3 regions of the Actinopolymorpha sp. NPDC004070 genome follow, and region 3 is predicted to be linked to each of the others. Evidence: riboswitches for the same ligand, from Rfam matches in the RefSeq annotation. Region 3 holds a riboswitch; each other region holds the start of a gene.
What was found. Region 3 has a riboswitch for cyclic di-AMP ahead of ABZV93_RS09005 (transglycosylase family protein). Riboswitches for the same ligand answer to the same signal wherever they lie in the genome.
Positions count from the first base shown of each region.

Region 1: it holds a riboswitch for cyclic di-AMP, as region 3 does, so the genes downstream of both, ABZV93_RS10005 (NlpC/P60 family protein) here and ABZV93_RS09005 (transglycosylase family protein) in region 3, are expected to answer to the same signal.
Region 2: it holds a riboswitch for cyclic di-AMP, as region 3 does, so the genes downstream of both, ABZV93_RS21250 (NlpC/P60 family protein) here and ABZV93_RS09005 (transglycosylase family protein) in region 3, are expected to answer to the same signal.

Region 1 covers NZ_JBEXMJ010000004.1:256,342-266,745, forward strand. The annotation lists gene ABZV93_RS10000 (hypothetical protein) at 158-1,483, opposite strand; gene ABZV93_RS10005 (NlpC/P60 family protein) at 1,658-2,677, opposite strand; cyclic di-AMP (ydaO/yuaA leader) riboswitch at 2,688-2,856, opposite strand; gene ABZV93_RS10010 (hypothetical protein) at 3,059-3,400, opposite strand; gene ABZV93_RS10015 (NYN domain-containing protein) at 3,587-4,909, opposite strand; gene ABZV93_RS10020 (class I SAM-dependent methyltransferase) at 5,272-6,033, shown strand; gene ABZV93_RS10025 (DEDD exonuclease domain-containing protein) at 6,129-7,898, shown strand; gene ABZV93_RS10030 (Lrp/AsnC ligand binding domain-containing protein) at 7,939-8,220, shown strand; gene trpD (anthranilate phosphoribosyltransferase) at 8,292-9,335, opposite strand; gene ABZV93_RS10040 (hypothetical protein) at 9,346-9,801, opposite strand; gene ABZV93_RS10045 (heme-copper oxidase subunit III) at 10,022-10,404, shown strand, end outside.
Region 2 covers NZ_JBEXMJ010000011.1:245,266-255,669, reverse strand. The annotation lists gene ABZV93_RS21270 (carbohydrate ABC transporter permease) at 1-767, shown strand, start outside; gene ABZV93_RS21265 (ABC transporter substrate-binding protein) at 787-2,136, shown strand; gene ABZV93_RS21260 (alpha/beta hydrolase family protein) at 2,216-2,983, opposite strand; gene ABZV93_RS21255 (hypothetical protein) at 3,122-3,277, opposite strand; cyclic di-AMP (ydaO/yuaA leader) riboswitch at 3,785-3,972, shown strand; gene ABZV93_RS21250 (NlpC/P60 family protein) at 3,982-5,115, shown strand; gene ABZV93_RS21245 (methyltransferase) at 5,340-6,032, shown strand; gene ABZV93_RS21240 (hypothetical protein) at 6,073-6,357, opposite strand; gene ABZV93_RS21235 (exo-alpha-sialidase) at 6,366-7,481, opposite strand; gene ABZV93_RS21230 (helix-turn-helix transcriptional regulator) at 7,520-8,335, opposite strand; gene ABZV93_RS21225 (HEAT repeat domain-containing protein) at 8,511-9,053, opposite strand; gene ABZV93_RS21220 (phosphocholine-specific phospholipase C) at 9,305-10,404, shown strand, end outside.
Region 3 covers NZ_JBEXMJ010000004.1:18,060-28,463, reverse strand. The annotation lists gene ABZV93_RS09015 (anti-sigma factor) at 1-484, opposite strand, end outside; gene sigK (ECF RNA polymerase sigma factor SigK) at 481-1,083, opposite strand; gene ABZV93_RS09005 (transglycosylase family protein) at 1,297-1,995, opposite strand; cyclic di-AMP (ydaO/yuaA leader) riboswitch at 2,000-2,157, opposite strand; gene ABZV93_RS09000 (DNA repair exonuclease) at 2,633-3,790, shown strand; gene ABZV93_RS08995 (AAA family ATPase) at 3,801-6,653, shown strand; gene ABZV93_RS08990 (GNAT family N-acetyltransferase) at 6,663-7,151, shown strand; gene fdhD (formate dehydrogenase accessory sulfurtransferase FdhD) at 7,359-8,213, opposite strand; gene ABZV93_RS08980 (TrmH family RNA methyltransferase) at 8,453-9,286, shown strand; gene ABZV93_RS08975 (substrate-binding domain-containing protein) at 9,240-10,404, opposite strand, start outside.

The DNA of each region.
Region 1 (10,404 bases), 240 kb from region 3:
CAGCCCGCCGTCGTCGGTTCAGGTAGTTGGGTGGTTGTCAACCAGTCCTTGGCAGCCAGTTGCCGGCCGGAGGCAGCCGACCTCTGGCCGGCCACGTCAGCCAGGCCGGCCAGGCCAGCCACGTCAGCCTGGCCGGCCGGTCGTCGTCGGCCGTGCTTCAGTCGTCGTCGCTGTGGTCTCGTACGTAGGCACGCCATCCCTGCACGAACCGGTCGGAGGACGTGCCGAGCACGCGCCGATAGACGCGCTCCTGGTCGGCCTTCGTCCGGGCACCGTCCATCGCGACGTAGAAGCGCAGGAGCGTGGCCTGGTCCCAGCGGTGCACGATGTAGCGGCAGGCCGTCCACGCCGCCTCGTACGCCTCGTCCAGCGCCTTGGCTCGTGGGTCGAACTCCGCACCGCCCGGCAACCCTCCCGGCGGGCCGCGTCGGTTCACGTCGCGCAGGAACTCGTGCGCGATCACCGCGGACGGCAACCCGGACCGGTGGAAGCCGACGTAGTCGGCGAAACCCTCTGACAGCCACACCGGCACGCCGCTCACGGTGGCGTGGGCCGCGACGTGGGTCGCCTCGTGGGTGAGGACGACGAGCCGGCCGAGACTGCCGATCCGGCCGAACGTGTGCGGGTTGACCACGATGTGCGAGGCGAGAGCCGGATCGGGTCGCCCGACCGAGGTCGTCACCGCCGCCACCGCGGTCTGGGTGTGTGAACCGACCCCGATCAGGCGTTCCATCTGCTGCTGGCTGGGCGGGACCAGAACGACGACGTACCGGTCCCAGCTTCTCCCCCACACCCCCGACACCCGCTGGACCGAGAGGTCGGCGGTGTGGGCGAAGCGTCGAAGCTCGTCCCGAGGGGCGGCTCCGGCCACCATGCTGTGCTCGCCGTGCACGACGTCGATCCGTTCGGTCAGCCACAGCGGCAGCGAGGAACCGGCATCCGGCCCTTCCCGGTCACCGGCGACGTAGCTCACTCCGTCGCGGTCCACGAACGCCATCCGCAGTGTGGTCCTCCACGGCTGGGTGTCGCCGCCCGCGAGCCGGAAGGAGAGTTCGGCCGAGGCGACCCAGGCGGACGGCCCGAGCGCGGCCCGCCGGGCCGGAGCGAACGCGTGCGAGTGGACGACCGGGGTGCCGAACCGCACCTGGCGCACCCGCATCCGCTGCAGGTTGTCGAAGGTACGGGCGGCTGTCGCGGCGAACGAACGGGCCCGCGGGTCGACCGTGGCGAGGTAGGCACGCCGGTCGTCCCGGCTGATCGCGGCGGCCTGCCGGCCGAGAACTTCCTGCGCGACCGCGACACGCTGAGCGGTGAGCTGTGCGCTCCTGGCGGCCGGCGTGGGCCGGACCGTCGGGGCGGCGGCCCATTCACGCGTGGGGCCGCGGGCGTCCAGTGAGCCGACCGCGGACGGAACGGCCGCTCCGGTCACCACCGCCACGGTGGACGCGAACACCCCGGACACCAGCAGGAAGCCGGCGACCAAGGCGGAGAGGGTCCGTGCAACGAACCGTCGGCGTGGAGCGACCCGACGGCGAACCCGCTGCGCAGAGTCGCCGATCACACCCGCATCGTACGGAAAGAGCTCGCCGCCTCTCCCGCTGAAAGAGGAGAGGCGGCGAGTGGACAGCTTTGTGCCGTACGAGGATTCCGCGGGACCCTATCCGGGTCGCACCGCTCCGGCGTACGGCATGTATCGCATCTGGATGTACTCGACGCTCTTGCCCGGGCGGGGCGCGTGCAGAACCATGCCGTTTCCGGCGTACAGGCCGATGTGGTGCCTGTCGGAGTAGAAGAGCACGAGGTCACCGGGCCGCAACTGCGAACGGGACACCTTGGCCGACATGGCGTACTGCGACCTGGAGGAGTGCGGAAGGGACACCCCCGCCTGCCGCCAGGCCATCATCGTCAGACCGGAGCAATCCCAGGTGCTCGGACCGGAGGCGCCGAAGACGTAGGGCTCACCCAACTGGGCACGGGCGAACGCCAGGGCGGTGGCACCCCGGCCGCTGCCGGACGGAAGCGGGATGCGCTCCTGCCCTCGCGAGGACCGGACCGCCGCCTGCTCGCGGGCCTGCACCCGGCGCCGTTCGGCGGCGGTGAGGCGGCTGAGCACGGACTTGGCCTTGGCGGCGTTGGCGTCGGCCTGCTTCTTCCGGGCCTTCGCGGCGTCACGGGCGTCGCGGAGGCGGTTCAGCTCCGCCTGCCTGGCCGCCTTCTGCTCGGACAGACGCTTCTGCTCGGACTGGAGCTGGCGGAGGAGGTCACCCTGCTGGCCCGCGAACGCCTCCGCGGTGCTCATCTGCGCGATGTACTCCTTGGGGTCCTTCGCGACCAGAAGCTGCACCGTGCTGTCGACGGCACCCGCGCGGTATTCTGCGGCGGCGTACTGGCCGATCTGGCCACGCAGTGCGTCCAGGCCCTTCTGCCGCCGGGCCACGTCGACGTCGAGCTTGCCGAGGCGGCGGCCGATGTCCCTGGTCTGGTCGTTCAGCTCGTTGGCCTGCTCGGCGGCCTTCTCCGCCTGCGCGTACAGGTCGTCGACCTGCTTGCGAACCTGGCCGATGTCGCGGCGGGGCTCGGCGTAACTGGCCCCGGGAACCGCGGCGACGAGCGCGACGGCGGCGGTGCCGACGGCGAGCAGCGCGCGCCCGGGTGGGCAGGTGCGGCGATTGGACATCGGGCGGTGAGCCCCTTCTCCTCGGACGCCTACCGGGTCAGCTGACGGGTTCGGGCCGGGAAGTCGCCCTACGGTGGCCCGCCGGTCAACGTGGACCGCCAGGGCCGCCGATTCACCCCGGAAACCTGGGTCCCCGGCTCTCCTCCGGGTGGCCGGTGGAGACTAAGCGGGTGCCCGCGCCGGCTGGGTAGCCGACTTACGCAGAACGGACACTTCGGGCGGCACTGTAGTGACCGCGCCCGAGACTTTTCAAATCCGACCGACGTCGTGCGCGCACATATCACCGAAACAGGTGCCGCTGTCCCGGGTCACGCCGACACGCGGCCGTCGCCGATCGTGGCGACTTCCACACTCCCCGCTCCCGGTGGTGTCCCGGACCGGTCACCGGGCGGCCGACATGCCGTTCCGGTGCGGCGTCTCCGGCTCCGCGAGCCACGGCGGGTGGTCGGGTGACCAGAGGCCGGATTCGGCCAGCACCCGCAATGCCTTCCGGTCCGCGTCGTCGAGCTCGAACCCCACTTCGCCGAACTCCGGCGGGGTCACTCCCGACGCCTCCAGCCACGCCGCGTCGACCGCGACCGGCTCCACCTGCGCCGGCGCGGGCCCGACGGGCTCGACGCCCACCGGCTCGATCGACGCGGGTGGCGCACCGAGAACGACCGCGACCACGCAGTCCTCACAGTGACGCTCCCGCACCGCGCAGCGATCGCACTGGATCCGCATGCTGCCCTCCGTCCGTCTCCTCGGCGGCCGTTCGCCCGGCACCTGGTGGCGCCTGTCTCGCGTCCGGCATCGCCGTTGCCGAAAACGTTAGACATGACCACCGACAGTGCCCTCGGACCAGAGTGGGGACGGTTCGCGCGGGACAGCTCGGATCGGCCCGGGGTGAGCCTCGAAACGATGCCGCGGTCAGCGCGCCAGCAGACGCACCAGCGCGTCGGAGGCGATCGGCCGGGCGCCGGAGCGGCGTACCCCGTCCGCGATCTCACGGTCGCTGGAGACGACCACCACCGGACGGCCCTCGGGCTCGGCCGCGACCAGCTGGCGGATCACGTCGTCGGCGCTGATCCCGGCCGGGCTGAACCGGACACGCACACCTCTCGGTGTGTTCAGCGGCGGCGGCACGGCGAGCTTCGCCCCGTCGAAGACGCAGGTCACCTCGGCGCCGGTCCGAGCGGCCACGCCGCCCAGCGCGGTCACCAGGCGGGTGCGCTGAGTCTCCAGCGGAAGGGTCGGCCAGGCCGTCTTGGTCACGTTGTAGCCGTCCACGACCAGGTGGACCTGCGGCACGGTGAGCAGCGTCTCCAGCGGTATGACGCCCTCCGGACCGGACGGCAGCCCACCGACGGCAGCTTCCCTCGCCGGCACCGAGTCGGCCGGCCGTGACTGGGTGGGCGGCAGTGCGAGCTCGCGCCGCAGCCCCTGGGCGGCGTCCACCAGCGTGTCCAGCAGCAGCCGCAACCGGACGCTCGCCAGGTCCCGGCCCTCCCTCGCGGAGCGGCGGTTCACCTCGATGGCGGCTTCCGCGTCCGCGATGCGCGTTCGCAGCCGGCGCAGCTCGGCGTCCGCACGGGCGGTGTCGGCCGCCGCCTCCTCCCTGGCCCGGGCGGCCAGCTCCGCCTGCCGGGCCGCCTCCTCCTCCGCCGCCCGTGCCCGCTCCCGGGCCTGGCGCAGCGTCCGCCGCAGGGTGGCGTTCTCCTCCTTCAGCGCGGCGAGCTCGTGCCGGCGGCGATCGCGTTCCTGGCGTACTCCGGCGCGCGCCTCGGCCACCTGCTCCCGCAACCGGGTGAGCGACTCCGACTCGCGCTCACCGGCCAGCGTGGCGGTCTCGCGTTCGAGCTGGTCGAGCACCTCGCCGACGACGACCTCCCAGCCCAGTGGCCGCAGGACGTACGCCGTGGCGGCGACGTCCATCGGATCGACCGCGGACGGCCGGCGCCCCTCGGCGACCGCCGCGGCGAGATCGGGCACGAGGTTCCGGATGCGGTCGGCCACGCGGGCACGGAAGTCCGCGTCGGCGTCGACGGCGGCCGCGATGGGGATGGCCGCCAGCCGGGCGCGCCGGCCCGGAGCGAACCGGGCGAACGGCCGCAGCGCGGACGGCACCTCGTCGGCGGCCAGCTCGCCGAGGGTGTCCGAGGCCATCCCGACGACGCGCTGGCGCACCGGTTCGGGCAGCGGCCGGCCGAGGTCGTCGGGCGGGTCCTGCGGCGCCGCTGCTCCGTTGCTCACGGCTGCGAGCGTATCGGCGCACCGGCTCGCTCGGGCGCAACTCCCGCCGCGGCCCCCGGCCGGAACACGTCGGTGGAGAATGCCCGGCATGCGACGTCTGCCACACGGTTACACCAACCGCACCGTCGGCGACGGTGCGGTGGTGGTCAAGGGCGTTCAGCACCCGATGGGAACCCGGCGGCGAAGGAGCGCGGCAGTGGGCCCGGCGCGCGGCCGCGACCGTGGCCTGGTCCGAATGAGAGCGCAGCGTGACGCCCGGAGGGCGACAGACGCTGGATGAGACGCTGAGCCGGACGCCCGGGCAGGCGCACACGGCGAGGTGGCGCCGAACGCCCGACCGAAGCGTGGTTAACTTCGCCAGCGTGACGACGAAGGACCGCGAGAACCTCCTCTACCAGCTGCGATACGCCCTGCGAAACCCGGCGAAAGTACCGCCTTACGCCCGGCGGCTCGCCCGGGACACGGTGCTGCGTCTTCGCAACCGCGACCACGTGGACTACTACCGGGCGGTGATGAAGTCCGACGCGTCCCGCAGCGCCGAGGCCGCGGTGGGCAGCAAGTCGCACGCACGCTGGCTGGCCCTGGGCCGGATGCAGTTCGACTACCTCGTCGAGCACGGTCTGAAGCCCGGCCACCGGATGCTCGAGATCGGCTGCGGAAACCTCCGCGCCGGACGGTTGTTCATCGATCACCTCGACGCCGGCAACTACTACGGGATCGACATCTCTCCCGACATCCTGATCGCCGCCCAGCTGACGCTGGTCGAGGACGGCCTGCAGGCCAAGCTCCCGCACCTCACACCGGTGCGCGACCTGAGGTTCGAGTTCCTTCCGGACGCGTACTTCGACGTGGTGCACGCGCACAGCGTCTTCTCCCACTCCCCGCTCCCGGTGATCGAGGAGTGTTTCGCCCACGTCGGGCGCGTCCTCGCCCCCAGCGGGTTCTTCGACTTCACCTTCGACCGCACCGAGGGACGAGAGCACCAGGTGCTGCGCGAGGACTTCTACTACCGCACCGAGACCCTCTTGCAGCTCGCCCAGCGGCACGGCCTGCGCGGAGAGTTCATGGCCGACTGGGAGAAGCGGCCGCACGGCCAGTCGAAGATCCGCCTGCGGCGCGCCTGACCGCCTGACCCGCGTTCGGTCCGCCACGGGCGAGGACCGGACCCCAGGCGCGCCGTTTCGGCCGGTTGTCGGTGGCCGCCCGTAGCGTCTGGCCCATGACCGTCGCGGAACCCTCCCTGCCCGTCCAGGCGAGCTTCGACGAGCTCGGCACCCCTTTGCGGGACGTGACCTTCTGTGTGGTCGACCTGGAGACCACCGGGAGTTCGCCGCAGCAGGCCGGGATCACCGAGATCGGTGCGGTGAAGGTCCGGGCGGGCGAGGTGCTCGGCGAGTTCCAGACGCTGGTCAACCCGGGCTCGGCGATCCCGCCGTTCATCGCCGTGCTCACCGGCATCACCGACTCGATGGTGGCCTCCGCCCCACCTCTCGGTGCCGCGCTGCCGGCGTTCCTGGAGTTCGCGCACGGCTGCGTGCTCGTGGCGCACAACGCGCCCTTCGACGTGGGATTCCTCCGGGCCGCCGCGCAGGAGCACGGCCGGCCCTGGCCGTCGTTCGAGGTCCTGGACACCGCCCGGCTGGCCCGTCGGGTCCTCACCCGCGACGACGCACCCAACTGCAAGCTCGCCACCCTTGCACGCTTCTTCCGTTCCGGCACCGTTCCCCAGCACCGTGCCCTCGGCGACGCCCGGGCGACCGTCGACGTCCTGCACGGGCTGTTCGAGCGTCTCGGCCCGCTGGGCGTGCACTCACTGGAGGAGCTGGCCGCGTTCAGCTCGCGGGTCTCCCCCGCCCAGCGCCGCAAACGCCACCTCGCCGACCAGCTGCCACACGCGCCCGGGGTCTACGTCTTCACCGACGACCGCGGCCGGGTGCTCTACGTCGGCAAGTCCAAGGACCTCCGCACCCGGGTGCGCACCTACTTCACGGCGTCGGAGACCCGTTCGCGGATGGGCGAGATGGTGAGCCTCGCGGCGAAGGTGACCGGCATCGAGTGCGCCACCCCGCTGGAGGCGGAGGTACGCGAGCTGCGCCTCATCGCCGCGCACAAGCCGCGGTACAACCGCCGGTCCAGATTCCCCGAGCGCGCGACCTGGCTCAAGATCACGGTGGAGCCGTTCCCGCGGCTGTCGCTGGTCCGCGAGGTGAAGGCCGACGCGGCGACCTATCTCGGTCCGTTCGGCTCGCGGCGGGTGGCAGAGCGGGCCGTCGCCGCGATCCACGAGGCGTTCCCCATCCGGCAGTGCACCCAGCGGCTCTCCCGCACCCCGCGCGCCGGCTCCGCGTGCGTGCTGGCCGAGATGGACCGGTGCGTGGCACCCTGCGTCGGCGCGGTCGACGTGCAGACGTACGCCACCCACGTCGACGCGATCCGGCATGCCGTCGCCGCCGACCCCACCCCGGTGATCGCGGCGGCCACCCGCCGGATCGGCCGGCTGGCGGCAGAGTCGAGGTTCGAGGAGGCGAGCGTCCACCGCGACCGGATGGCCGCGTTCGTCCGCGCCGCGGCACGCTTCCAGCGGATGAGCGCCCTGGCCCGCTGTCCCGAGCTGGTCGCCGCGAAACGCACCGACCAAGGCGGCTGGGAGGCACACGTCGTGCGGTACGGCCGGCTGGCCGCCGCCGGCGTCGTTCCCCGCGGCATGCCCGCACGCGCCGGGGTGGACGAGATCGTTGCCACCGCGGAGACGGTCGAGCCGCCACCGCCGCCCACGCCGGCCGCCACCGCCGAGGAGACCGAGCGGATCCTCGCCTGGCTGGAGCAACCGGGCGTACGCCTGGTCGAGCTGGCCGGTGAGTGGAGCTGCCCGGTCGGCGGCGCCCAGGCGCACACCGAGTGGCTGGACACCGCGTACGCCGCCCGTGACGACGTCGTACCCTGCCAGGACCGCAGGCGCCTGCGGCCGACCCACCGGCCGGCCCGATGAGGTGCCCGACCCCCATCACCCCAGGCGCCGAGGAGGCACCTTGATCACCGCCATCGTGTTCGTCCAGGCAGATGTCGCGCGCATCCCGGAGGTGGCCCAGGAGATCGCCCAGCTCGACGGCGTGAGCGAGGTCTACTCCGTCACCGGTGACATCGACCTGATCGCGCTGGTCCGCGTCCGCGAGCACGACCAGGTGGCCGACGTCGTGGCCGACCGGCTCAACAAGGTGCCGGGCGTGCTGTCCACCGAGACCCACATCGCGTTCCGGGCCTACTCCCAGCACGACCTGGAGGCCGCGTTCAGCCTGGGGATCCCCGAGTAGGACCCAGCGGCCGGGGGCCGTCCAACCCGACCCGAACGGCCGGCCGAGTGGCCGGCCGTCCAGGACATGCCCTAACTGCGGGCCGCGGCCACCCAGCGCTTGAGGGTCGCCTCGGCCCGGCCCTCGTCCACCGAGTCGACGGCGCGCGCGTAGCCCGCGCGAATCCGGTCCAGCAGCGGCTCGGGTGACGGCTCGTGCACGGCGAGCGCGGCGGCGGCGTTCAGCAGCACCGCGTCCCGCACCGGCCCGCGTTCGCCCGCGAGCACCCGCCGGCAGACGTCTGTGTTGAACGTCACGTCACCGCCGCGCAGGGCATCCGCCGGCGCCGGGTCGATACCGAGCTCGGCAGGGTCCAGCTTCTCCTCGCTCACCACGCCGTCCCCCACGACCCACACCGACGAGGTGGTCGTGGTTGTGAGCTCGTCCAGCCCGTCGTCGCCGCGGAAGACGAAGGCGTCGACGCCGCGCGCGGCGAACACGCCGGCGACGATCCGCGCCATCCGTGGATCGGCCACCCCCACCGCCTGGGCGCCCGGCCGGGCGGGGTTGGACAGCGGCCCGAGGATGTTGAACGTCGTGGGTACACCGAGCTCGCGCCGGGTCTGCGCGGCGTGGCGCATGGCGGCGTGGAAGTGCGGGGCGAAGCAGAACGTGATGCCCACCTCCGCGGCTATCTCCGCGACCCGGGCGGGCGGCAGGTCCAGCGGGATGCCGAGGGACTCCAGCAGGTCGGCCGCACCGCACAGGGACGAGGCGCTGCGGCTGCCGTGCTTGGCCACCCGGGCGCCTGCGCCGGCGGCGACCAGTGCGGCCATGGTGGAGATGTTGACCGTGTGCGCGCCGTCCCCGCCGGTACCCACCACGTCGACCGCGCGGCCGGGCACGTCGATCGTGCGGGCGTGGGCGTACATCGCACCGACCATGCCGTCCACCTCGTCGACGGTCTCCCCCTTCAGGCGCAGTGCCACGGCGAAACCCGCCACCTGCACCGGGGTGATCTGGCCGTCGAGGATCTCGCCCATCGCCCAGGACGCCTGCTCGCTGGTGAGGTCCTCTCCGCGCAGGAGCAGGCCGAGAAGTCGCGGCCAGGTCAGGGCCGGCTGCTGCTGCGCCATGACGGGCGGCTCATCGCCCGGAGGTGGCGGCCAGGCGCTGCCGGGCGAGGGCCACCGTGGCCCGGCACAGGGCGATCGGGTCGATGGGGTACGGCACCGCCGCCTCGGCTCGCGACCAGGTGGCCAGCCATGCGTCCTGGACCCGGCCGGTGAGCACCAGGATCGGTGGGCAGTTGAAGATCTCGTCCTTGAGCTGGCGGGCGATGCCCATGCCGCCGGCGGGGACCGCCTCCCCGTCGAGGATCACCACGTCGATGCCGCCGGCGTCGAGCGCCTTGAGGACGGCGTACTGCGTGGCGCACTCGACGAACTCCACCGGGGGGAGATCGCGCTCGGGCCGCTTGCCGATGCCGAACCTCACCTTGTCGCGGGTGGTCCGGTCGTCGGAGTAGACGAGGATCCGGAGGGAACCCGGGGGCGAGCCGGCGTTCGAACCGGACTGGGACGCGGTGGCTTCAGCGCTCATCGGGGTGTCCTCGGCGAGAGTTCGTCACTGGCGGGGGCGTCGGTGAAGACGCCTGTCGGCGTACGGCGGTGATGTTACCCGGCTCGCCGTCACGCGCCCGACCCGCGGGCGCCCGGGGGTCGCCCGAAGGCGGCGGGGATCGACCGACATAATGGCGCACGTGGCGACAGCAACCATAGAACCCACCGCGCGCTTCCACGGCCACCCGAACCGCCCCTCGATGGTCAGTGTCGGGACGATCGTGTGGCTGGCGAGCGAGCTGATGTTCTTCGCCGCGCTCTTCGCGGCATATTTCACGATTCGGGCAGTTTCGCCGGACCTGTGGGCGCAGGAGACGGCGAAGCTCAACGTCCCCTTCGCCTTCGTCAACACGACGGTGCTGGTGCTGTCGTCGGTGACCTGCCAGATGGGCGTCTTCGCTGCCGAACGCGGCCAGGTGGGGCGCGCCAGCGGCATCCTGAACCCCGCGAAGTGGGGCCTGCGGGAGTGGTTCGTCCTTACCTATCTCATGGGTGCGTTCTTCATCGGCGGCCAGACCTACGAGTACGCCGAGCTGATCCACGAGGGCGTCTCGATCTCCTCCACCGCCTACGGCTCGGTGTT
Region 2 (10,404 bases), on a different contig from region 3:
GGCTGGTGGCCGTCATCCCGATCTACTGGCTGCTCAGCGCCTCGGTCACCCCGTCGGGAGAGATCTTCCAATTCCAGTGGTTCCCGCTGCACTGGGTGTGGGACAACTACCCCGCCGCCTGGGCGTCGGCGCCGTTCGGCCGGTTCTACGTCAACTCGATCGTGGTCACCCTGGCCGGTGCGCTGATTCAGATCTGCGTCGCGGTGTTGTCGTCGTACGCGTTCGCCTACCTGCGCTTCCCGGCCAAGAACCTCGTGTTCCTGATCTTCCTGGGCGCGATGATGGTGCCCGGCGCGGTCGTACTCCTGCCCAACTACCTCACGATCGCCAACCTCGGCTGGGTCAACACCTACGCCGGGCTGGTCATCCCCGGAGTGGGCAGCGTGTTCGCGATGTTCCTGCTGCGCCAGCACATGATGACGCTGCCGGGAGAGGTGAGCGAGGCGGCCAAGGTCGACGGCGCCGGCCACCTGCGGATCCTGTGGAGCATCATCCTGCCGATGTCGCGTCCGATGGTCGTGACGGTCGTCGTCATCGCGCTGGTGGAGAAGTGGAACGACTTCATCTGGCCGCTGGTCGCCACGAGCACCGACTCGATGCGGACCCTGCCGGTCGGACTGCTGATGCTGAAGAACGTCGAGGGTTTCACCAACTGGGGTGCGGTGATGGCGGCGACGGTGTTCGTCGTCCTGCCGCCGCTGGTGGTGTTCTTCTTCGCGCAGCGGCAGATCATCGCGGGGCTCACCCAGGGCGCAACGAAGGGTTGACGGCGGCATGAGGAGAAGCATGACGGGGAACGACATGTCGCGGTGGAGCCGCCGCGGCTTCCTGGCCACGCTCGGCGGAGTGGGAATGGGCGCGCTCGCCGGCTGCGGGGGCAGTGCCTACACCCAGGTCATCGGCGCCACGCCGCGCGAGTATCGCGGGCGTACCCACGTCGTCGCCTGGCACTCCTTCGGCGGGATCCTGCAGGAAGCGCTGCAGAAGCTGATAGACGAGTTCAACCAGTCGCAGAACGGCATCTTCGTCGAGGCGCAGTTCCAGGGCAGCTACGAGCAGACGATGCAGAAGGTCGCGGCGGCGATCATCGCCAAACAGATTCCCGACCTGGCGGTCTTCTCCGAGATCACCTGGCGCAAGATGCACCTGGCCGACGCACTGGAGCCGGTGAACTCCTACTTCGACGACCGGCTGGGCCCGCACACCTACATCGACCAGTTCATCGAGGAGGGCACGGTCCAAGGCAGAACGTGGTGGATACCGTTCGCCCGGAGCACGCCGCTCTTCTACTACAACAAGCAGATCTTCTCCCGGGCTGGGCTTCCCGCGCGGGCGCCCCGCAGCTGGGAGGAGTTCCGCGAGTGGGCGCCGGCGATGATGAAGGTGAAGGGCAAGGGCGGTACGCCCAAGGCGTTCGCGATGGGCGGCACCTACGCCAGCTGGTACTTCCAGAACAACGTCTGGGTCTGGGGCGGCAATTTCTCCAAGGGCCTGGACATCAGCATCGGCGACGAGCCGGCGCTGGCAGCCGGCCGGTGGATGGTCGACTTCATCCGCAAGGACCGTGCCGCCTACCTCTCCCAGACGCCGGACATCGACTTCGGCCAGGGCGTCACCGCGTGCACCGTACTCAGCACGGGCAGCCTGAAGAACACCTCCGAGCTGGCCAAGGCCGGGGGCTTCGAGATCGGCACCGGTTTCCTGCCCGAGCACGAGGGTGCCTTCGGTTGTCCCACCGGGGGCAGCGGGTTCGGGATCCTGCGGGACGCCCCGGCCGAGCGTAAGCAGGCGGCGTTCGAGTTCCTGCGGTTCCTCGCCCAGCCCGCGAAGTCGGCGCAGTGGACGATGGCCAGCGGTTACCTGCCGGTGGTGAAGGCGGCCCAGAAGGACCCCAAGCTGGTGGCGCTGACCAAGCAGGACGACAACTTCTCCACCGCCCTGCGGCAGCTGCCGAAGACCAAGCCGCAGGACCTCGTTCGCCCGCTGGTGTCCAACGCCGGTTACATGATGGACGTCGGCCTGCAGAAGCTGTACTCCTCCACCGAGTCGGTGGATGCGGTGTTCGGCCGGCTGCAGAAGCAGCTGCAGTCCAGGGCCGACCTGATCGAGGAGAGCTACACCAAGCACTACAAGTAGCCGTCGGCGGTAGCCGGCAGTCAGAGAGCCGGAGTGGTGCCCCGGGCGGCAGGTCCGCCCGGGGTCGCTCAGCCTGCCGTCAGGACAGCGGCAGCCAGCGGAGCACGTCCTGGATCTTGCGGTCCCACAGGCCCCACTCGTGCTCGCCCGGCTCGTACTCCACCGTGACGGGCACGTCCAGGCGCCGGGCGGTGTCGACGAACGCTTGGTTGTGGGCCAGCAGGTGATCCTCGGTGCCGCAGGAGACGTGTAGCGCCGGCAGCTCCCGGCCGGACTTCGCGGCCTGCTCCAGCAACCACAGCAGGTCGTTGTCGGTGCCGCGGACCTCGTCGCCGAAGACCCGGTCGATGAGCCCGCCACGGCCTTCCCGCAGACCGGGGTCGGCCACGTCGAGCGCACCGGAAAGGCTGGCCGCCGCCGCGAAGCGTTCCGGCTGGCGCAAGGCCCACTTGACGGCGCCGTACCCACCCATCGACAGGCCGGCGACGAACGTGTCCTCCCGCCGGTCGGACACCCGGAAGAACCGGCCGACGAGCGAGGGAAGCTCCTCCGAAAGGAACGTCCAGTAGCGGTTGCCGTGCAGTTCGTCGGCGTAGAAGCTGCGGTGCACAGCAGGCATGACGACCGCGAGGCCGAGGGTGGACACGTAGCGTTCGATGGACGTACGCCGCAGCCAGATGGTGTCGTCGTCGCTCAGACCGTGCAGGAGATAGAGGACGGGGGCACCGCCTTCGCGTGCGGCCCCGGACATCCCGATCTGGGTGGTCGTCTCCTGCGGCAGGATCACCGTCATCGAGGTGCTGAGCTCGAGTGCCTCGGAGAAGAAGTCGCAACGCAGCAACGCCATCGGCGGAAGTCCTTCACTGTGGCCGGAAAAGCACGTCGCTGGCAGCCTTCCCGAAGGAAGGCTGCCAGCGCAACGGCCGAACCCGGTCGCCCGCCGTCATGCGGCGGATGGACCGGTTGGCTCAGAGGACCGCTCGGGTCAGAACCAGACCTTCCGGCCACCGACCGGCCGGCCGATAGCTCCGAGGATGAAGAGCACCACTCCGATGACCAGCAGGATGATGCCGATAGTCGAGAGGATCGAGATGCCCAGGGCGAAGCCCAGGATCGTGAGGATGATGCCGAGGATGATCACAGTGACTGCCTCATCTTTTCTAGGGGGTCACCGGGCGGGCGGTTAACCGATCCGCACCGGGGTTTTCGGTGCTGCAGCGTAGCGGTCTTCCGGGGCTGTGTCCGGGATCCGTATCCAGACTGTGATCATTCGCCGTATGTGGCCGCACTGCGATGTTCCGATGTCCTGCCGCAGCCAGGCATGCGCGCGCTGCGGCCCCTTGCAGGCCGGCACCCGTGGTCGCGCCGAGATGCTTCCGCGCCGGCTGGGGCAGGTTCCGCGCCCTCTTACTACTCGGGCCCCCACGCCGTACGACGCGCGACGACGGGTCGGGAGGGCGTCGGTGGGCGTCCTCGACGACCTGTGACTTGGCTGTTCGCCGCTGTGATCCCACGACGCGGGAACAAACTTTGCGAATGTCGAATCTCCGGACAACTTCTCGGGGGTGCCGGTGTTGATTGATCACGGACTGGTCACTATGGTCTCCATCAGATATCTGTCCAGTTTGAGTCGGCCGTCCCGGTCGGCGCAGATGTCTCGCTTAGTCCCTGTTGGGTCGATCCGAGTGGATCGGTCCTGCGGGGAGCCGGGGAACCACATGTTTTCTGGGGTGAATCGGCAGGCGTGACGGTCGCACCTTGACCGCCAGGTCCGCCGTAGGGCAACTTCCCGGCCCGAACCCGTCAGCTCACCCGGTAGGCGTTGAGGAAGAAAGGCATCCGCCTGTGACAACCCGCAGGGCCCGATCAGGGCGCGCGTTGTTCGTCGTCGGCACCACCACGGCGACGCTGGCCGCGCTGGTCGCGCTTCCTGGTTCGAGCTACGCCGAGCCGTCGACGCGCAGCATCGGCGAGGTCCGACAGCAGGTCGACGAGCTGTACGCGAAGGCCGAGAAGGTCACCGAGCAGGCCAACGAGCTGGGTGACAAGATGACGGCCATCAACCGCCGGGTCCGTAGCCTCGACGCCGACGTCACTCGCCAGCAGCAGCGGGTGAGCGCGCTGCGTGGCGACATCGGTCAGTTCGCCGCGGCTCAGTACCGCGCCGGCAACGTCGACATGACCGCCCAGCTCGCGGTCTCGAAGGACCCGAACGAGTACCTCGCCCGGATGCGCACTGTCAAGGTCGTCGACGCGCAGCAGGGCGACATGCTCCGGCAGCTGCAGGAGGGCCAGAAGAGGCTCGCCGAGCAGCGCGCGGCCCGGTCGGCGGAGCTCGCGAGTTACCGCGAGGCCAAGAGCCAGGCCGACGCCCGCCGAAAGACCGCACTGCGTAACGTCGCGGAGGCCAAGGCGCTGCTCGAACGCCTCACCGCCGAGCAGAAGCGGCGCATCGCGGCCGCCGAGAAGGCTGCACGTGAGAAGGCCGCCCGCGAGCAGGCCGCACGGGAGCAGGCCCAGTCCCGGTCGACCCGCAGCACCGGCGGTGGCCGCACCACCCCGAAGTCCGACCTCCCGTCCAACCCGGGCCCCGCGCCCGCCCCCAAGCCTGCTCCGGCTCCCTCCGGCAGTGGCCGCGGCGCGACCGCCCTGGCGTTCGCCAGGGCCCAGCTCGGTGAGCCGTACGTCTTCGGTGCGGCCGGCCCCAACAGCTGGGACTGCTCCGGCCTCACCATGGGCGCGTGGCGCGCGGCCGGCGTCTCGCTGCCCCACTCCTCGCGTTCGCAGTACGCCATCTCCACCAAGATCTCCAAGTCGCAGCTGCGGCCCGGCGACCTGGTGCTCTTCTACAGCGACCGTCACCACGTGGGCATCTACGCGGGCAACGGCATGGTCATCCACGCGCCGCGCCCGGGTAAGACCGTCGAGTACATCAAGATGGCGTACATGCCCTACGCCGGAGCGGTGCGGCCCGGCTAGGCCGCGCACCCTCCGCGCCCCCCGAACCACGACAGGCGTTGATGCCGGAACCCCCCGCTGGCGTCAGCGCCTGTCGTGCTGTCCAGCTCCATGTGCACCGCGTTCTCCCGCGGTCACCCGCCTCGTTCGGGCGGACCGCGCGGTGGGCGGCCACCAGGGAGCTACCTGCCCGGTTGCGTCGTTGACCGAACGAGAAGTGCAACCGAGCGGGAGGAGTGGCCGGAATGGAAGTACGACGGCGAGAGGGCTACCACGGCACCGGGCCGGGAGCGATCACACCGGACGGCTGCGCGGTCGAGCTCTACAGCAGGATCCCCGTGGACGACTCGCCCGACCTGATCGCCGCGTCGGTGCCGGCCGACGCCACGATCCTCGAGCTCGGCTGCGGCGTCGGGCGGACGACGCACCCCCTCCTCGAGCGTGGGTTCACGGTGACCGCGGTGGACGAGTCCCCGGAGATGCTGGAACGCGTCCGAGGTGCTCGCACCGTGCTCAGTCCGATCGAGACGCTGGACCTCGGTGAACGCTTCGACGTCGTGCTCCTGGCGTCGTTCCTGGTGCATGCCGGATCAGAGGATGTCCGCCGGGGGTTGCTGCGTACCTGCCTGAACCATCTCGCGCCGGGCGGATGCGTGCTGATCCAGCGGGAAGGCCGGGACTGGCACGACGTGGTCCCCCGGGAGCGCCCGATCGGCGACGGGGTCGCCCGGGTCGTCTCGTCCGAACCCGTCGGCCCCGGCGTGAACTCGGTGCTTTTCGAGTACGCCTTCCCCGACGCGGTGTGGACGCAGACGTTCCTCTCCCGGCCGCTGACCACCGAGCAGTTCGAGCAGGCGCTGGCCGAGGTGGCGCTGCGGGTGGACGCCTACCTCACCGAGGACGGAACGTGGGTACGCGCCGTCCCCGTGACGACCTGACCGACGGACCAGCCCGCCGGGCGGCCGGCTGAACTGCCGCTCAGCCGCCCGCCATGGCGCCGACCACCAGGAACGGCTCGGTGCCATCGGCCACCTCGCCGGGCAGCGGCTTGTCGGGATCGTCGTGGGAGAGGTCCTGCTGGCACGCGAAGAACCGGACGAACGCCCGCCGCCGGCGAGTCTTCGGGTCGCGGATCGTGCCCCGCAGCATCGGATAGCGGGCCTCCAGAGCGTCCAGCACCAGCGCCTGGGTCGGCTCGCCGGGCACCTCCAGCCGCACCTCGCGGTCGGCCCCCGACAGGCTGCGCAGGTGCGCGGGGAGCACGACCCGGATCATGGCAGCGTCTGGACTTCGACGGACAGGACCGCCGGCAGATCGCGCACGATCGGTGCCCAGGAGTCGCCGGCGTCGGCGGAGGCGTAGACCTGGCCGCCGGTCGTACCGAAGTAGACACCGCAGGAGTCCAGCGAGTCGACCGCCATCGCGTCGCGCAGCACGTTGACGTAGCAGTGGCTCTGCGGGAGCCCCTTCGTCAGCGGCTCCCAGTCGTTGCCGCCGGTGCGGCTGCGGTAGACGCGCAGCTTCCCCTCGGGCGGGAAGTGGTGGGAGTCGCTGGTGATCGGGACGACGTAGACGGTCTCCGGCTCGTGCGCGTGGACGTCGATCGGGAAGCCGAAGTCGGTGGGCAGGTTGCCGCTGATCTCGTACCACGAGTCGCCGGCGTCGTCGCTGCGCATGACGTCCCAGTGCTTCTGCATGTACAGCACGTCCGGGCGGGACGGGTGCATCGTGAGGCGGTGGACGCAGTGGCCGACCTCGGCATTCGGGTCGGGGATGCCCTCGGACTTCAGGCCGCGGTTGATCGGCTGCCAGCTCTTGCCACCGTCGTCGGTGCGGAACGCCCCGGCGGCGGAGATGGCGACGAAGATCCGCTCGGGGTCGGTGGGGTGGAGCAGGATCGTGTGCAGGCACATGCCGCCGGCGCCGGGCTGCCAGTGGGACCCGGACCCGTGGTTGCGCAGGCCGGGCACCTCGGCCCAGGACTGGCCGCCGTCGGTGGTACGGAACAACGCGGCGTCCTCGACTCCGGCGTAGACGGTGTCGGGGTCGCTCGCCGAGGGCTCCAGGTGCCACACCCGGGCGAACTCCCAGGGGTGCGGGGTGCCGTCGTACCACTGGTGGGTTCCGGGAGTGCCGTCGTAACTGAAGTCGTTGCCGACCGGCTGCCAGGTCTTTCCGCCGTCGTCGGAGCGCTGCATCACCTGACCGAACCAGCCTCCGGACTGCGCGGCGTACAGGCGGTCGGGATCGGCCGGCGACCCCTTCACGTGGTAGACCTCCCAGCCGGGGAAGTGTGGTCCGTCGACGTTCCAGTCCTGGCGCCGGCCGTCGGAGGTGAGGATGAAGGCGCCCTTGCGGGTGCCGACCAGAACGCGTACGCCGCTCACTGTGTGCTCCTTCGTCGCGGCCCGCGCCGCGCAGCTGTCTACCCTGCGTGCCCCGAGGTCAAGCTAGCGGTCCGACCGGCCGCCGTCTTCTCCAATCTTGCGCTTCCGCAGGCCAGTGGCGGTAGCGCCACGACGACAGGCGCGGACCAGGACGGCGTGAGGTCGAGGTGGACGTCGCGGTGGATCGGCGGCGCGCTCGGCGTCACTCGCACCGGCCACGGCGAGTGACCGCTGACACCGCACTCGGGGAGGAGCTGCCCCAGCGGGTCGGCGCGCCCGGGCAGTGCGGCGGCGAGCAGCCAGTAGCTGCCCGGTGGGACACCGGTGAGGACGAAGGAGCCACCGTCGTCGAGCAGGGCGCCACTCACCGGCGTGCCGCGTGGGGCACGCCGGGTGAACACGCCGACGTAGACGGCGGCGGAACCGCCCAGCGCGGCCACGGCGGCGGGGCTGAGCTGGGCGACTCCGGCGACCACGCCGCCGTGCGGATCACCGCCTGGCCGGCTCACCGGCCGCGGCGGTCCGTCCGCGAGTGCCTCCGGGATCCGCCGGAACTCGCGCGGTCCGACGCCGACGGAGGCCGCGAACCTGCTGGTGAACGTGCCCACGGAGGTGAAGCCGACCGCGAAGCAGACGTCGATGACGCGTTCCTCGCTGTCGAGCAGCAGCCGCTTGGCGTGCTGGAACCGGTGCGCACCGAGGAACTGGCCCGGTGGGAGGCCGAGGTGGCGTTCGAAGATCCGGGAGAGGTGGAACGGGCTGTAGCCCACGTGGTCGGCGACGTCGCCCAGGTGGATCGGCTCGGTGGCATGCTCGGCGAGGAAGCGTGCCGCCTTGACCGCGACCTCGTGCATCGCCTCGCACCGCCGTACTGCGTGTGAACGCCGTCGTTTCCTCTGCTGACAGTGCTGACAGTGCTGACAGCCGGACCGGCGGGCCCACCCTAGAGGATGGGCCCGGCCGGCTCCAGCACCTCGCCTACACCGTTGCCGACCCTCCCCGGGTAGTTACAGGCGCTGGTGACGCCGACTATATCGAACACACGTTCGAGCCGCCACTCTTCTGGCAAGACGCATTGCGGGCCACCGGCCGCGTCTGCACCTGCCGGCTCGACCCGTCCGGGCTGCGGCGCGCCGAGGAGAAGTACAGCGCCTTCTCGGCCTTGGAACGCAGCACCGGGTCCGTCTCGTCCCGGAGCACTCGGCGGAACGCCCTGAGGATGCGCGGCTCCATCGGGTTCTTCCACATCATCAGTCCGGCAGCGGCCCGGCGGACCCGCAGGCTCCGGTCGCTGCGGAGCTTCTCCAGGACGACGCCCACGACGTCGATCGGGAAGCAGGCGGAGTCGTCGGGCTTGCAGGCCTCGCAGGCAAGGGTGTGCAGCGCCGCCTGGCGGACCTTCTTGTTCCTGTCCTCGGCCGCGGCCAGCATGCGGTTGGCGACGGTGGTGTCGAGCTCGTGGTGGTCGAGCAACCGGCAGGCCCAGTAACGCATCGCCGGGTCGGGGTCGCTGACCGCCTCGAGGAGGCCGGCGCGATCCAGGTGGGCCAGCCGATCCCGGGGAGTGTCCATGGCTTCCTCCGGATGACGTCGAGATGACGTCCGGGGACGAGAGGCAGAAAGGCCGCCCCGCCGAACTTCACACCAGGACCGAGGTCCTGCGTCGCTCCATCCGACGGGGTCGGCGCGTACGACGCTACGACCGCACGTGCGCGGACCGCAACGCGTTTGTTCGTCCCGCGATCCCGGGACGTCACCAACCGGCCACCGCGGGATCGGTCGCCGTTGGAGACAGGTGCACCCACCGCGACGACACTGCGTACGTGACCCAACTCTCTCGTCGCCGCCTGCTCGGCTCGGCCGCGGCCACCGCGGCCGGAGCGGGACTCGCGTCCGTGCTGCCACCGTCCCTGCATCGTGCGATGGCCGCGCCGATGCGGCCGGGTGGACTGAAGGCCGTCGAGCACGTCGTCGTGCTCATGCAGGAGAACCGTTCCTTCGACCACTACTTCGGCACGATGCGCGGAGTCCGGGGGTACGGCGACCGCACGCCGTTGCTGTTGCCGAGCGGGCGACCGGTGGCGTACCAGCCGCGACCCGGCGGCGGAGAGGTGCTGCCGTTCTCTGTCCGCGAGGGCGCCGAACGAGCGCACCGCGACCCCTCCGACATCCAGTACCTCGGTGCTCTGGACCACAGCTGGCCGGGGAGCACCAAGGCCTGGGCGCGCGGCTGGTACGACGACTGGGTGGCGGCGAAGACCGAGGCGACCATGGCGTACTACGAGCGGCGCGACATCCCGCTGCAGTACGAGCTCGCGGACACCTTCACCTTCTGCGACGCCTACCACTGTTCGGTGTTCGGCTCCACGAACCCGAACCGCAACTACCTGTGGAGCGGCACGGTCGGCTACGAGCCCGGCACCACGCAGCGAGCGGTCACCAACGCGGCGTACGACTACGACCACCCGGGCTATGAGTGGACGACGTACCCCGAGCGCCTGGAGGCCGCGGGCATCTCGTGGCAGATCTACCAGGAGTGGGACAACTTCACCGACAACGCGGTGGAGTACTTCCGCCGGTTCAAGCAGGTGGGTACGAAGGCGCTGACGGCGGTGGAGGAGAAGTTCCGTACCACCGAGGAGCTGTACTCCGCGTTGTTCGACCGGCCCGAGGCCGAGCGGCGCAAGCTGCTGGACCAGTTGGCCGCCGGGCGGGCGGGACTGTCCGCGGCCGAGCGCAGCCTGTTCGACCGGGCGCTCTACCGCAGCGAGCCGGAGAGCCTGGTGCCCCGGCTGCGCGCCGACATCGCCGCCGGCAGGCTGCCGAAGGTGAGCTGGCTGGTGCCGTCGGCGGTGGACTCCGAGCACCCCGGATCCTCGACCCCGGTGGGCAGCGCCAACCTGATCCACGACGTGCTGGACGC
Region 3 (10,404 bases):
GGGCCTGTTGGTACTGCACGACCCCCGCGCCGACCCCGATTCCGGCAAGGATGACAAGCGCGGCGGCCAGGGCGAGCAGTCCCCGCCGGCGAGGTTGCCGGCCGCGGTGTCCGTGGGTGGCCGGCTCGTGTCGCCCGGTGGCCGCCGGGCTGCCGGTGTTCCCCGAATCGTCCGGGCCGGTGGTCTGAGCGGAGGGACGGTCGGTGGGACGGCCGTTGCCGGAGCCGGGAGCCGCCTCCTGGCCGGTGGTCAGGATCGCGGCCAGGACCCTGGCGCGCAGCTGCTCCGGCGGTTCGGTGGCGGTCGCGGCGGCGAGGTTGGCCGCGACGGCGGCCAGTTCGCGTACCTCCTCCTGACAGGTCGAACAGGTGGCCAGGTGGGCCTCGAACTCGGCCAGCTCGGGTTCGGGCAGCGCGTCGAGCACGTAAGGCGCGGCCAGGGAGTGCAGGTCGGGTACGTCGGGGAGACCGGGAGTCGTCGTCATCGCGGGGCCCCCAGCTCGAGGTTGCCGATGCAGTCGCGAAGCCGGGCCAGCCCGTCGCGCATGCGGGTCTTGACCGTGGCCAGGTTGGCGCCGAGCACTTCGGCGACCTCGCGGTAGTTGTACCCCACGTAGTAGGCGAGGGTCACCGCCTGGCGCTGCAGGTCGGTGAGGGAGCCCAGGCAGCGGCGGACCTGCTCCTGCTCCAGGCTCGCCGTCACCTCCTCGACCACCTGGTCGTACGCGCGTGAGTTGTCGCCGGCCGCGGCCCGGCGTTCGCGGTCGGTGGCGGCCTGTTCGGAACGCACGCGGTCGACGGCCCGGCGGTGGGCCAGCGTGGTCGCCCAGGTGCGGACCGAGCCGCGGGAGGGGTCGAACCGGGACGCCGTACGCCAGATCTCGACGAACACCTCCTGGCTCACCTCCTCCGCGTGCGAGGGGTTGCGCAGCACGCGGCACACGACACCGAACACCTGGGATGCCAGCAGCTCGTAGAGCGCACCGAAGGCGTCCTTGTCGCCCAGGGCCACCCGGGGGAGGAGGTCGTCGGCGGTCGGCGACGTGTCACCCACCGGACGCGGTGGTCTGGGCGCGTCGTTCATCGGGACATCTTGGCGTGCGCCGTCGCCCGCGCGACGCGGCGGGGGCTCAGGGAGCGGCACGACCGGCCTGCTCGGACGACATGGCGTACGACATACCGGGCAACCTACCGGGCGAGGACAGGTCGGATGACCTGAACACCTGACGAGACGGACGAGCGCCCCGACCGCATGCCGCGGGCGGGGCGCTGATCCGGATGGAACGGGTGCGAGGGCTCAGCCGAGGCGGAGCTTCTCGTTCGGGAAGATCAGGTTGGGGTTGCTCCCGACCAGCTTCCGGTTGAGCTTCCACAGTGCACGCCAGCCGCCGTCGACGCCCTGCGCCTGCGCGATGGTGGACAGGGTGTCACCCGAACGGACCACGTAGTTGGCACCGGAGACCGCGTGCCGGGAGTGCGTGTGCCGGGTGTGCGTGTGCCGGGTCACGATCTTCGGCCGGGAGGTACCACGCGAGGAGCGCGAGCTGTGCTGCTTGCGCTCCTGGGACTGGGCCCGGGTGTTCGGCGTGCCGCCCTTGTCGGAGGAGCCGAGGCCCAGCTTCGCCGAGCATGCCGGCCAGGCGCCCCAGCCCTGCACCTTCAGTACCTTCTCGGCGATGGCGATCTGCTGCGACTTGGTGGCGTAGTCGGCGCGGGAGGCGTACTTGCCGCCGCCGAAGCCGGTCCAGGTCGAACGAGTGAACTGCAGGCCGCCGTAGAAGCCGTTGCCGGTGTTGATGTGCCAGTTGCCGCTGCTCTCGCACGCGGCGAGGCGCTCCCACGTGTTGGTGCTGGCGGCGTTCGCCGGAGTGGCGGCGGCAGCCATTCCGACCATGGGAACGGCGGCGGCGATGCCGGTGACGGCGGCGGTCTTCGTGACGCGCTTGGCGACGGTGTTCGTACGACTGGCGCCGCGGTGCTTGCCCTGATAGGCCATGAGTCTGTTCCCTCCCGTCGCCTGCGGAGTTAGCTGTCGGATTCGGGCGGGAGAAAGTGCCCGGCCGCACGAGGCGGCTTCACCCCAGGACCCGTTGCCGGGTCCGTATGTGGTTCCTCCGTCTCCGCCCGATGGAAGTACCGGGTCTGACGACAACCGCCGGGCGGAGCTAGGCGAAGCGGGTCGTAGCCGCCCCCGTTAGGCGCGACCGGCAATGACTGTACGGCGTGATCGTTTCGTTGCCAACCTGATCCAAAAGATTCACCCAAGTCGCGACCACGCTTGGTTTACCACGATGAAGTGTGCGCGGCGTGGACTGTGCCGAGCTCGGGACGAGCCCGAGAAGAGCCGGAGAAGACGTTCGCGAGAACGGCGCGATCGCTGCGAACACGGCGAAGTTGCTGGTGACAGCGTTGCGGTCGACGCAGTGACGGCCGCGAGACGATGGTATCGCCGCGCGGTCCGCGGGCACGAAGACCGGGCGGCGGAAGAACCTGCGACGCCGCCCGTGCGAGGCCGTGACATCGCCGGAAAATCCTTGTCGCGCCGACGGAAATCCTCCTCGTGGCTACGGCTTTCGTGGTCTCCGCGTGGCGAACGGGTGTTCGGGCGCGGGTCTCGCTAGCGTTCTGGCACGATGCCCGACACCACCATCAGGTTCCTGCACTCCGGCGACTGGCAGCTCGGGATGATGCGCCGGTTCCTCGGTCCGGAGGCGCAGGCGCGTTACGGCCAGGCCCGTGTCGACGCGATCGAACGTATCGGCGCGGTGGCCGCCCGCACCTCCGCGGCGTTCGTCGTGGTGGCGGGCGACGTGTTCGACGCCAACCAGGTCGACCGGAAGGTCGTCCTGCGGGCGTGTGAGGCACTGCGGGCCATCGCCTGCCCGGTCTATCTGCTCCCGGGCAACCACGACTCGCTGGAGCCGGGTTCGGTGTGGGCGAGCCCGATGCTCGCCGCGCACCTGCCGTCCCACGTCGAGGTGCTGCGCGACTCCGTCCCCCGTACGCCCGCGCCGGGTGTCGAGGTGGTCGGTGCGCCGTGGCGCACCCGCCGGCCGCTGCACGACCCGGTGGCCGAGGTGCTCGACGCCGACCCGCCCGCGGCGGGCGTGATGCGCGTGCTCGTCGGCCACGGGCAGGTCGACAGCCTCGCCCCCGACGTCGGTGAGCCCGCCCTGGTGCGCCGGCAGGCGCTGGAGGAGGCGATCGCCGCCGGCCGGATCCACTACGCCGCGCTGGGCGACCGGCACTCGCGTACGTCCGTCGGTGAGTCGGGCCGGATCTGGTACGCCGGTACGCCCGAGCCCACCCGGCCCGAGGAGGAGCATCCCGGCGACGTGCTGCTGGTGGAGCTGGCCACGGGGCCCGGCGGGCCGACCTGCACCGTCACCCCCGAACGCGTGGGCACCTGGCGGCTGCTCTCCCGCGTGGTGGAGGTGGACGGCGACACCTCACTGGACGCGCTGGACCGCTGGCTCGGCGAGCAGCCCGACAAGGCGCGCACAGTCGTCCGGCTCGGCGTGCGCGGCGCGCTGTCCGTCGCCGGGCTGACGCGCCTGGAGGTGCTGCTGGACGCGCAGACCGAGGTGTACGCCGCGATCCAGCGGTGGCGCCGGCACTGGGACGTCGGCGTTCTGCCCGACGACCAGATGCTGGACGACCTCCCGGTGACCGGCCCGGCCCGGGCCGCGCTGGAGGAGTTGCGCCACACCGTCGCCAGCGGCAGCGACGACGCCGCCGAGGCCGCCGACGCGCTCGCGCTGCTGCACCGGCTGGCCGGGGGAGCGGCATGAGGGGCGCGGCGTGAGGCTGCACCGGCTGACGTTGCGCGACTTCCGCGGAGTGGCCGCGCGCGACCTGGACTTCGACGAGGCTGGCGTCACCGTCGTGCTCGGCGACAACGAGACCGGAAAGTCCAGCATCCTGGAGGCGCTCAGCCTGCTGTTCGAGCTGCCGGACGACTCAAAGGCCGCGAAGCTGCGCGCGGTGCAGCCGGCCGGACGCGACGTACCCAGTGAGGTCGTCGCGGAGCTGACTCTCGGCGGGCAGCGGGTGCACTACCGGAAGCGGTGGTTCCGCCAGCGGCTCACCGAGCTCCGGGTCGACCCAGGTGGGCACACCTGGACCGGACGCGAGGCGCACGACGAGGCCGCGAGGTTGTTCGGCGCGCACGTGGACCAGAGCCTGTGGGCGGCGCTGGTCGTCGGACAGGAACACGCACTCGCCGTTCCGGCCGCCGGATCGGTGGCGGCGGTCCTCACCGCGCTGGACGAGTCCGCCGGCGGTGAGATCGACCACGGTGCGTCGGTGCCGCTAGTGGCGGCCGTCGAACGCGAGTACCAGCGCTACTTCACCCGGACCGGCCGGCCCAGCGGCGACTACGCCGAGGCGATCGCCCGGCGCGACCAGGAACGCGCGCGGGTGGAGGAAGCACAGGCGCAACTGGCCGAGGTCGAGCAGGACGTCGGCCGCGCCGAACGCCTGACCCGCGACCGCGCCACGATGAGTGCCAGGTTGCGCGAGCAGGAGACCCGGGTCGCGGAGCTCACCGACCGCAGGCAGGCGGCGGACGAACTGGTCGGTCAGGTCGACCGGCTGCGCCGCGACGCGGAGTTCGCCGCCGCGCAGGTCGAGTCCGCGCGGGCGGAGGCCGAGCGCCGGGCCGCGCTGGTCCAGGAGGTGAAGGAGCGCGACCGCGCGGCGACCGACGCCGAGGACGCGAGGCTGCGCACCTCCGCGGCTCTGCGGGCCGCGGAGCAGGAGTGGGAACGCGCCACCGCCGCCCTGCGCGTGGCCAGGGACGACCAGGCCGCGCGGCGGGCGGAGGTCCGCCGGCTCGACGCCCACCTGTCCCGGCTGCGTGACCGTGCCGACCTCGCCGACCTACGCGAACGCCTCGCCGCGGTGGAAGAGGCCCACGAGCAGGAACGCCGCGCCGCTGCCGCGCTCGAACGCTCGAACGTCGACGAGGCCGCACTGGAAGCCGTCGAGGCCGCGCACCTGGACGTGCTCGCCGCCCGGGCCGCGCTGGCCGCCGGGGCGCCGACGATGGTGGTCAGCCGCCTCGGTGACGCCGGTGTGGAGCTGTCCGGCGTACCCCTCGACGAGGATGACCGGGAGGTGACGGTCGACCGGGACACCACCGTCGTGGTGCCGGACGTGGTCGAGGTGACGGTACGACCGGGTACGGGCGCGGCCGAGCTCGCCGCCGCCACCGCGAGTGCCGAGGACGCCGAGCGGCGGCTGCTCGCGGAGCTGGGGCGGGCTGACATCGCCGCGGTCCGGCAGGCCGCCAGGGCCAGGGCGGAGGCCGAGCGAGCCCTGACCGTCGCTCGCGAGGTCCTCACCCGCCGGCTGGAGGGACGCACACTCGCCGACCTGACCGCCGCCCACGCCCAGCTGCTGGCCAGGGTCGGCGACGACCTCGACGACACCGACGACACCGACGACACCGACGAGACCGAGGACCCGGTCGACGACGACCTCGACGATCGCGCGGAGGACACCGCGGCCACGCTCTTCGACCCGGAGCCGGCTCCTGCCAAGAAGTCGTCGTCTGTCAAGAAGTCCCTGTCTGCAAAGGCTTCGTCGGCTGTCAAGGAGGCCTTGCCTGCCGAGGAGACGACGTCTGTCAAGGAGCCCTTGCCAGTGGAGGTGCCCCTGCCCACCACGCAGGAGGCGACCCGCGAGGCGCTCGCCCGCGCGCAGGCCGAGGACGTCGCCGCCGCGAAGGCGCTGGCCCGGGCCGAGTCTGCCGAGGCGGGCGTTCGTACGGCGTTCGAGACCGCGCGGGAGGAGGCGACCGAGGCGCGCGTGCGCGCCGAGCAGGCCGCCGAACGCCGCGCCGACGTACACGCCACGTTGGATCGGGACCGCGCCCAGCAGGGCGACGAACTCCTTGCCGCCGCGGTGGACAAGGCCGCGCAGGAGGCGGCCGCGATCGCCGCCGATCTCGCCGGGGCCGAGGACGCGGTTTCGCGCAGCGGATTCGCTCAGCTCGGTGAGCGGCTGGCGGAGGCGACGACGCTGCGCGCACAGCTGGCCGAGCAGGTCGAACACCTGCAGGACGAACTCAGCCGGGTGGAGGGCGCGCTGGAACGCGCCGGCGCGCAGGGACTGGCTACCGCGGCCGACCGCGCCCGGGCCGAGCTCGCCCACGCCGAGGAGCACCACGCCACCCTCGAACGCCGGGCCCTCGCGGCCGCCCGGTTGCGGGAGACGCTCGAACGCCACCGTGCGGAGGCCCGCCTCCGGTACGCCGCGCCGCTGCGCGACCGCATCGAGGCGCTCGGCCGGGTCGTGCACGGGCCGTCGTTCACGGTGAGCCTGGGCGCCGACCTGGAGGTGGAGGCCCGCACCGTCGACGGGATCCGGCTCCCGGTGTCGTCGCTGTCCACCGGCGCCCGCGAACAGCTCGCCACCCTGGTCCGGCTCGCCATCGCCGGCCTCACGGCCACCGACGGCAGTGGCGTCCCGGTCGTGCTCGACGACGCGCTCGGCTGGTCCGACCCGGGCAGACTGCAGGCGATGGGAGCGCTGCTGGCCCGCGCCGGTGCCGCCGGGCAGGTGATCCTGCTGACCTCCGCGCCGGACCGCTACGTCGGGACGGTCCCCGGCGCCCGGGTGGTACGAATCTGGGCAGGCGCCAGACCCTAGGCTGGCCCGGTGAACGACGCTGTTCGGCTGGTCCGGGTGACCGAGCCCCACAAGTCCGTCCTGGCCAACCTGCTGCAGCTCTACCTGTACGACTTCAGCGCCCTCAGGGACATCGAGCTGTCCACGCACGGGACGTACTCCTACCGCTATCTCGACCACTACTTCGTCGAGGCCGGCCGCGAGCCGCTGTTCATCCTGGTGGGTGACCGGCTGGCCGGGTTCGCTCTGGTGCGGCGCGAGGACGGGGTGAACCTCGTGGCGGAGTTCTTCGTCGTCTCGAAGCACCGCCGGCGCGGGGTCGGCCGGTCTGCGGCGCACGCGATGTTCCGCCGCTATCCGGGGGAATGGGGCCTCGACTACTACGAGTCGAACGACGGCGCCCGGCGGTTCTGGCCCGACGTGGTGCGCGCGGTGGCGACCGGTGAGATCGGCCGGCGGCGGTTCGGCCCGCCCGAGACCGACCTGCCCGCGACGCGGCTGACCTTCACCGTCGGCTGACGACACCGTCCCCTCGCGAGCTACCCACCTGGTCGGCGCATTCGGCGGCGGACAGGCCCGCGTCGGCCGCGCGGAGTGCACGTTCGACCGATGCGGCCGTCTCCGCGCTCTGCCCATTGGGCAGCGGCCACGCTCGTCTCGGGCGACGAAGTTGCTGGGGGTCCGGGCAACCCGGTAGTTGTCGTCACCTCCTCCGGCCAGGGCGGTTCAGCCGAGTTCGGTGAGACGTTCGGGATGGGTGTAGGCGACGTAGCGTTCGCCGCGCAGGAAGCCGACCAGCGTCATCCCGAACCGCTCCGCCAGGTCGACCGCCAGGCTGGACGGCGCGCCGACCGCGGCCACGAACGAGATGCCGGCGGCGAGCGCCTTCTGGCAGATCTCGTAGCCCGCGCGGCCGCTGGTGACGAGAACGTGGCCGGTCAACGGCAGCCGGCGTTCGAGGAAGGCCCAGCCGACCACCTTGTCCACCGCGTTGTGCCGGCCGATGTCCTCCCGGGCACGCAGCAGCGTTCCGTCGGCGGCGAACAACCCGGCCGCATGCAGCCCGCCGGTCCGGCTGAACACGTTCTGGGCCTCGCGGAGCCGGTTGGGCAGCGCGCACAGGAGGGCGGAGTCCAGCACCGGGCCGGGCGCGACGGGTGCGCAGCCGCGGAGTTCGAGCTCGTCCAGGCTCTCCTTGCCGCACACACCGCAGGCGGAGGTGGCCGCGCCGTACCTCGCGGTCGGAGCCTCAGGCAGCGGACGCGCGAGGTCGACGGTGACGACGTTGTAGCGCTGCTCGGTGCGCAGCGTCGGGTCGGTGCAGTACGCGATCCGTACGACGTCAGAGGCGTCGGTCAGCAGCCCCTCCGAGCGCAGGAACCCGGCGGCCAGTTCGAAGTCGGCGCCCGGCGTGCGCATGGTGACCACCAGCGACCGGGGGAGCGTCCCGGGCCAGCCGACCCGGATCTCCAGCGGCTCCTCGGTCGCCACCACGTCGGAGCGGCCGCGGACCGTGCCGCCGTCGACCTCGCGGACGCGTACTCGCACGGTGCTGCCCGGCCGCCGGGTGGGAAGACTCATGGCCCCATCCTCGCCCCGCGCAAAACCGGATGACCCACCGGCACACCCCGGCCTAGAGTCCGGAGGGTGGAGATGCGTCGCGGGTAGCGCCCGCGTGACCCCTCGGCCGCCGGCCCGGCCGTGGACCTCGAAGCGGACCGTCCCGGCGCCGAGCCGGTGCCACGCGGTCCGCCCGAATCCCCGTCTCTCCACCTTCGTGACCGCGCGTCGTCGCGGCCACCGTCCCCGGGAGCATCGCGATGGCGCCGCAACGCGTCGGTCTCCACCATCCCAGCCTGCGTCCGTTCCTGGCTGCCGCGCGGAACACCGCGCCGCCCGGTGAGGACCACGTGGTGGTCGAGGGCATCTGGGCGCTGGAGAAACTGGTGTCCACGCGGGCACAGGTGGACACCTTCCTGTGCTGCCCGGAACTGGTCCGTACCCCGCAGGCGCGACGGTGCGCGGACGCCCTGCGTGCGCGGGCCACGACGGCGTACGAGATCGGTCCCAAGGTGTTCGCCCGGCTGTGCGGCCGGGACCGCTCCGACGGCCTGCTCGCCCTGACCAGGCTCGCCCGCCGGACCGCGGCGGAGGTGGAGTTCGGCGACCGGGCGCTGGTGCTCGTGGCCGACGGCATCGAGTACGCCGGGAACCTCGGCACGCTGATCCGGACCGCGGACGCGTGCAGCGCCGACTGTGTCGTTCTGGTGCGCCGGCAGGTCCGGCCCAACCATCCCAGGGTGTTCGTGGCGAGCCGGGGGACGCTGCTCAGCGTTCCGCTGGTGGAGTTTCCCGACCCGGCACCGGCCGCCACCTGGCTGGAGCGGTGCGGGTTCACCGTCGTGGTGGCCGACCCCGGCGCGACCCGCGACTACCGGGCGGGCGACCTGTCCGGCCCGCGTACGGCCGTCGTCGTGGGCTCGGAGGGCCGCGGCGTCTCGTCGGGGTGGGACGCCCGGCGGGTACGGCGGGTGTCGATCCCTATGCTCGGGGCCGCCGACTCCCTGAACGTCTCGGTGTCGGCGGCGCTGCTGTTGTACGAGGCGCTCAGTTGCAGGTCGCGCCGCACTGCCGGCGCAGCAGCGCGTCGATGACGATGCCCTCCATGTCCTTGGGGTCGCGCGCGCGGTAGGCCCGGCCGTTGGTCGCGTCGGCGATCTTGCCGAGGGAGGCGAGGTCGGCCTGCGGGCCGATGCCCACCAGGATGACCGCGATCGGGCGGGCCGGGTCCGCCTCGGTCTTCATAGTGTTGAGCAGTTGGGTGAGCGAGACGCCCGTACGGTCCTCGTCCTTGCCGTCGGTGAGCAGCACGACCGAGTTGACCTTGGAGTCGTCGTAGCCGTTCTGCGCGGTGCGGTAGGCGGCCAGGAAGGTGTCGTACAGGCCGGTGCCGCCACTGACCTGGCTGGGCAGTTTCGCCAGCACCTTCGCCAACTCGGCGCGGTGCGCCGCCGACAGCTCGGCGGTCTTCGCGAGCTCGCGGTAGTCGCGGGTGCCGTCGCGGAGTTCGGAGAACTCCCACAGGCCGACCTCGCCCTTGTCGGGGAAGTAGCTGAGCGCGGTGCCGGCGGCGTCGCGGGCGAGCTCGATCCGGCTCCGGCTGCCGGCGGCCGCGGCCATCGAGCCGGACACGTCGACGACGGCCAGCAGTCGCGACTGCAGGCTCAGCGCGGCCCAGCTGCGCAGAACGTCGTCGGCGTCGTGCAGGGTGACCGGTGGCAGCACCTTCACGGTGCCGACGTCGGCGTTCTTCGTGGGCGGCGCCAGGTCGCGGTAGTCGCGGAACCCCGCCTTGCGGAAGGTGTCCCGGCCCTGCGGAGCGTCGGCGAACCTGGCCAGCGCGGCGCCGGCGGCGGCGACCTCGGCGGTGCGGGCCGCGTCGTGGCGGATGGCGACGAGGGGGTAGTCGAGGAGGACCGTGCCGTTCTTCGGCACGACCGCCACCACGTCGGTGTCGGAATGCTCCCGGGTGAAGCTCAGCACCTGTTGCTCGCTGGCGGGAACACCCCGTCGCAGGCCGGCCCCGGTGTCTGCCTGGGCGAGCTCGCGGTCGAGGGCGTCGACGCGGTCCTTCGCCAGCTTGATGAGCACCGTGCCGAGCTTGGACCGGGCCTCCTCGGCCTCACCGGTCACCGAGCGCCGCACGCCGAGTAGTGCGCTCAGGGCCACTCCCGACCGCTCCGCGTCCGCCACCGCCATCTGCCCGCTGGTG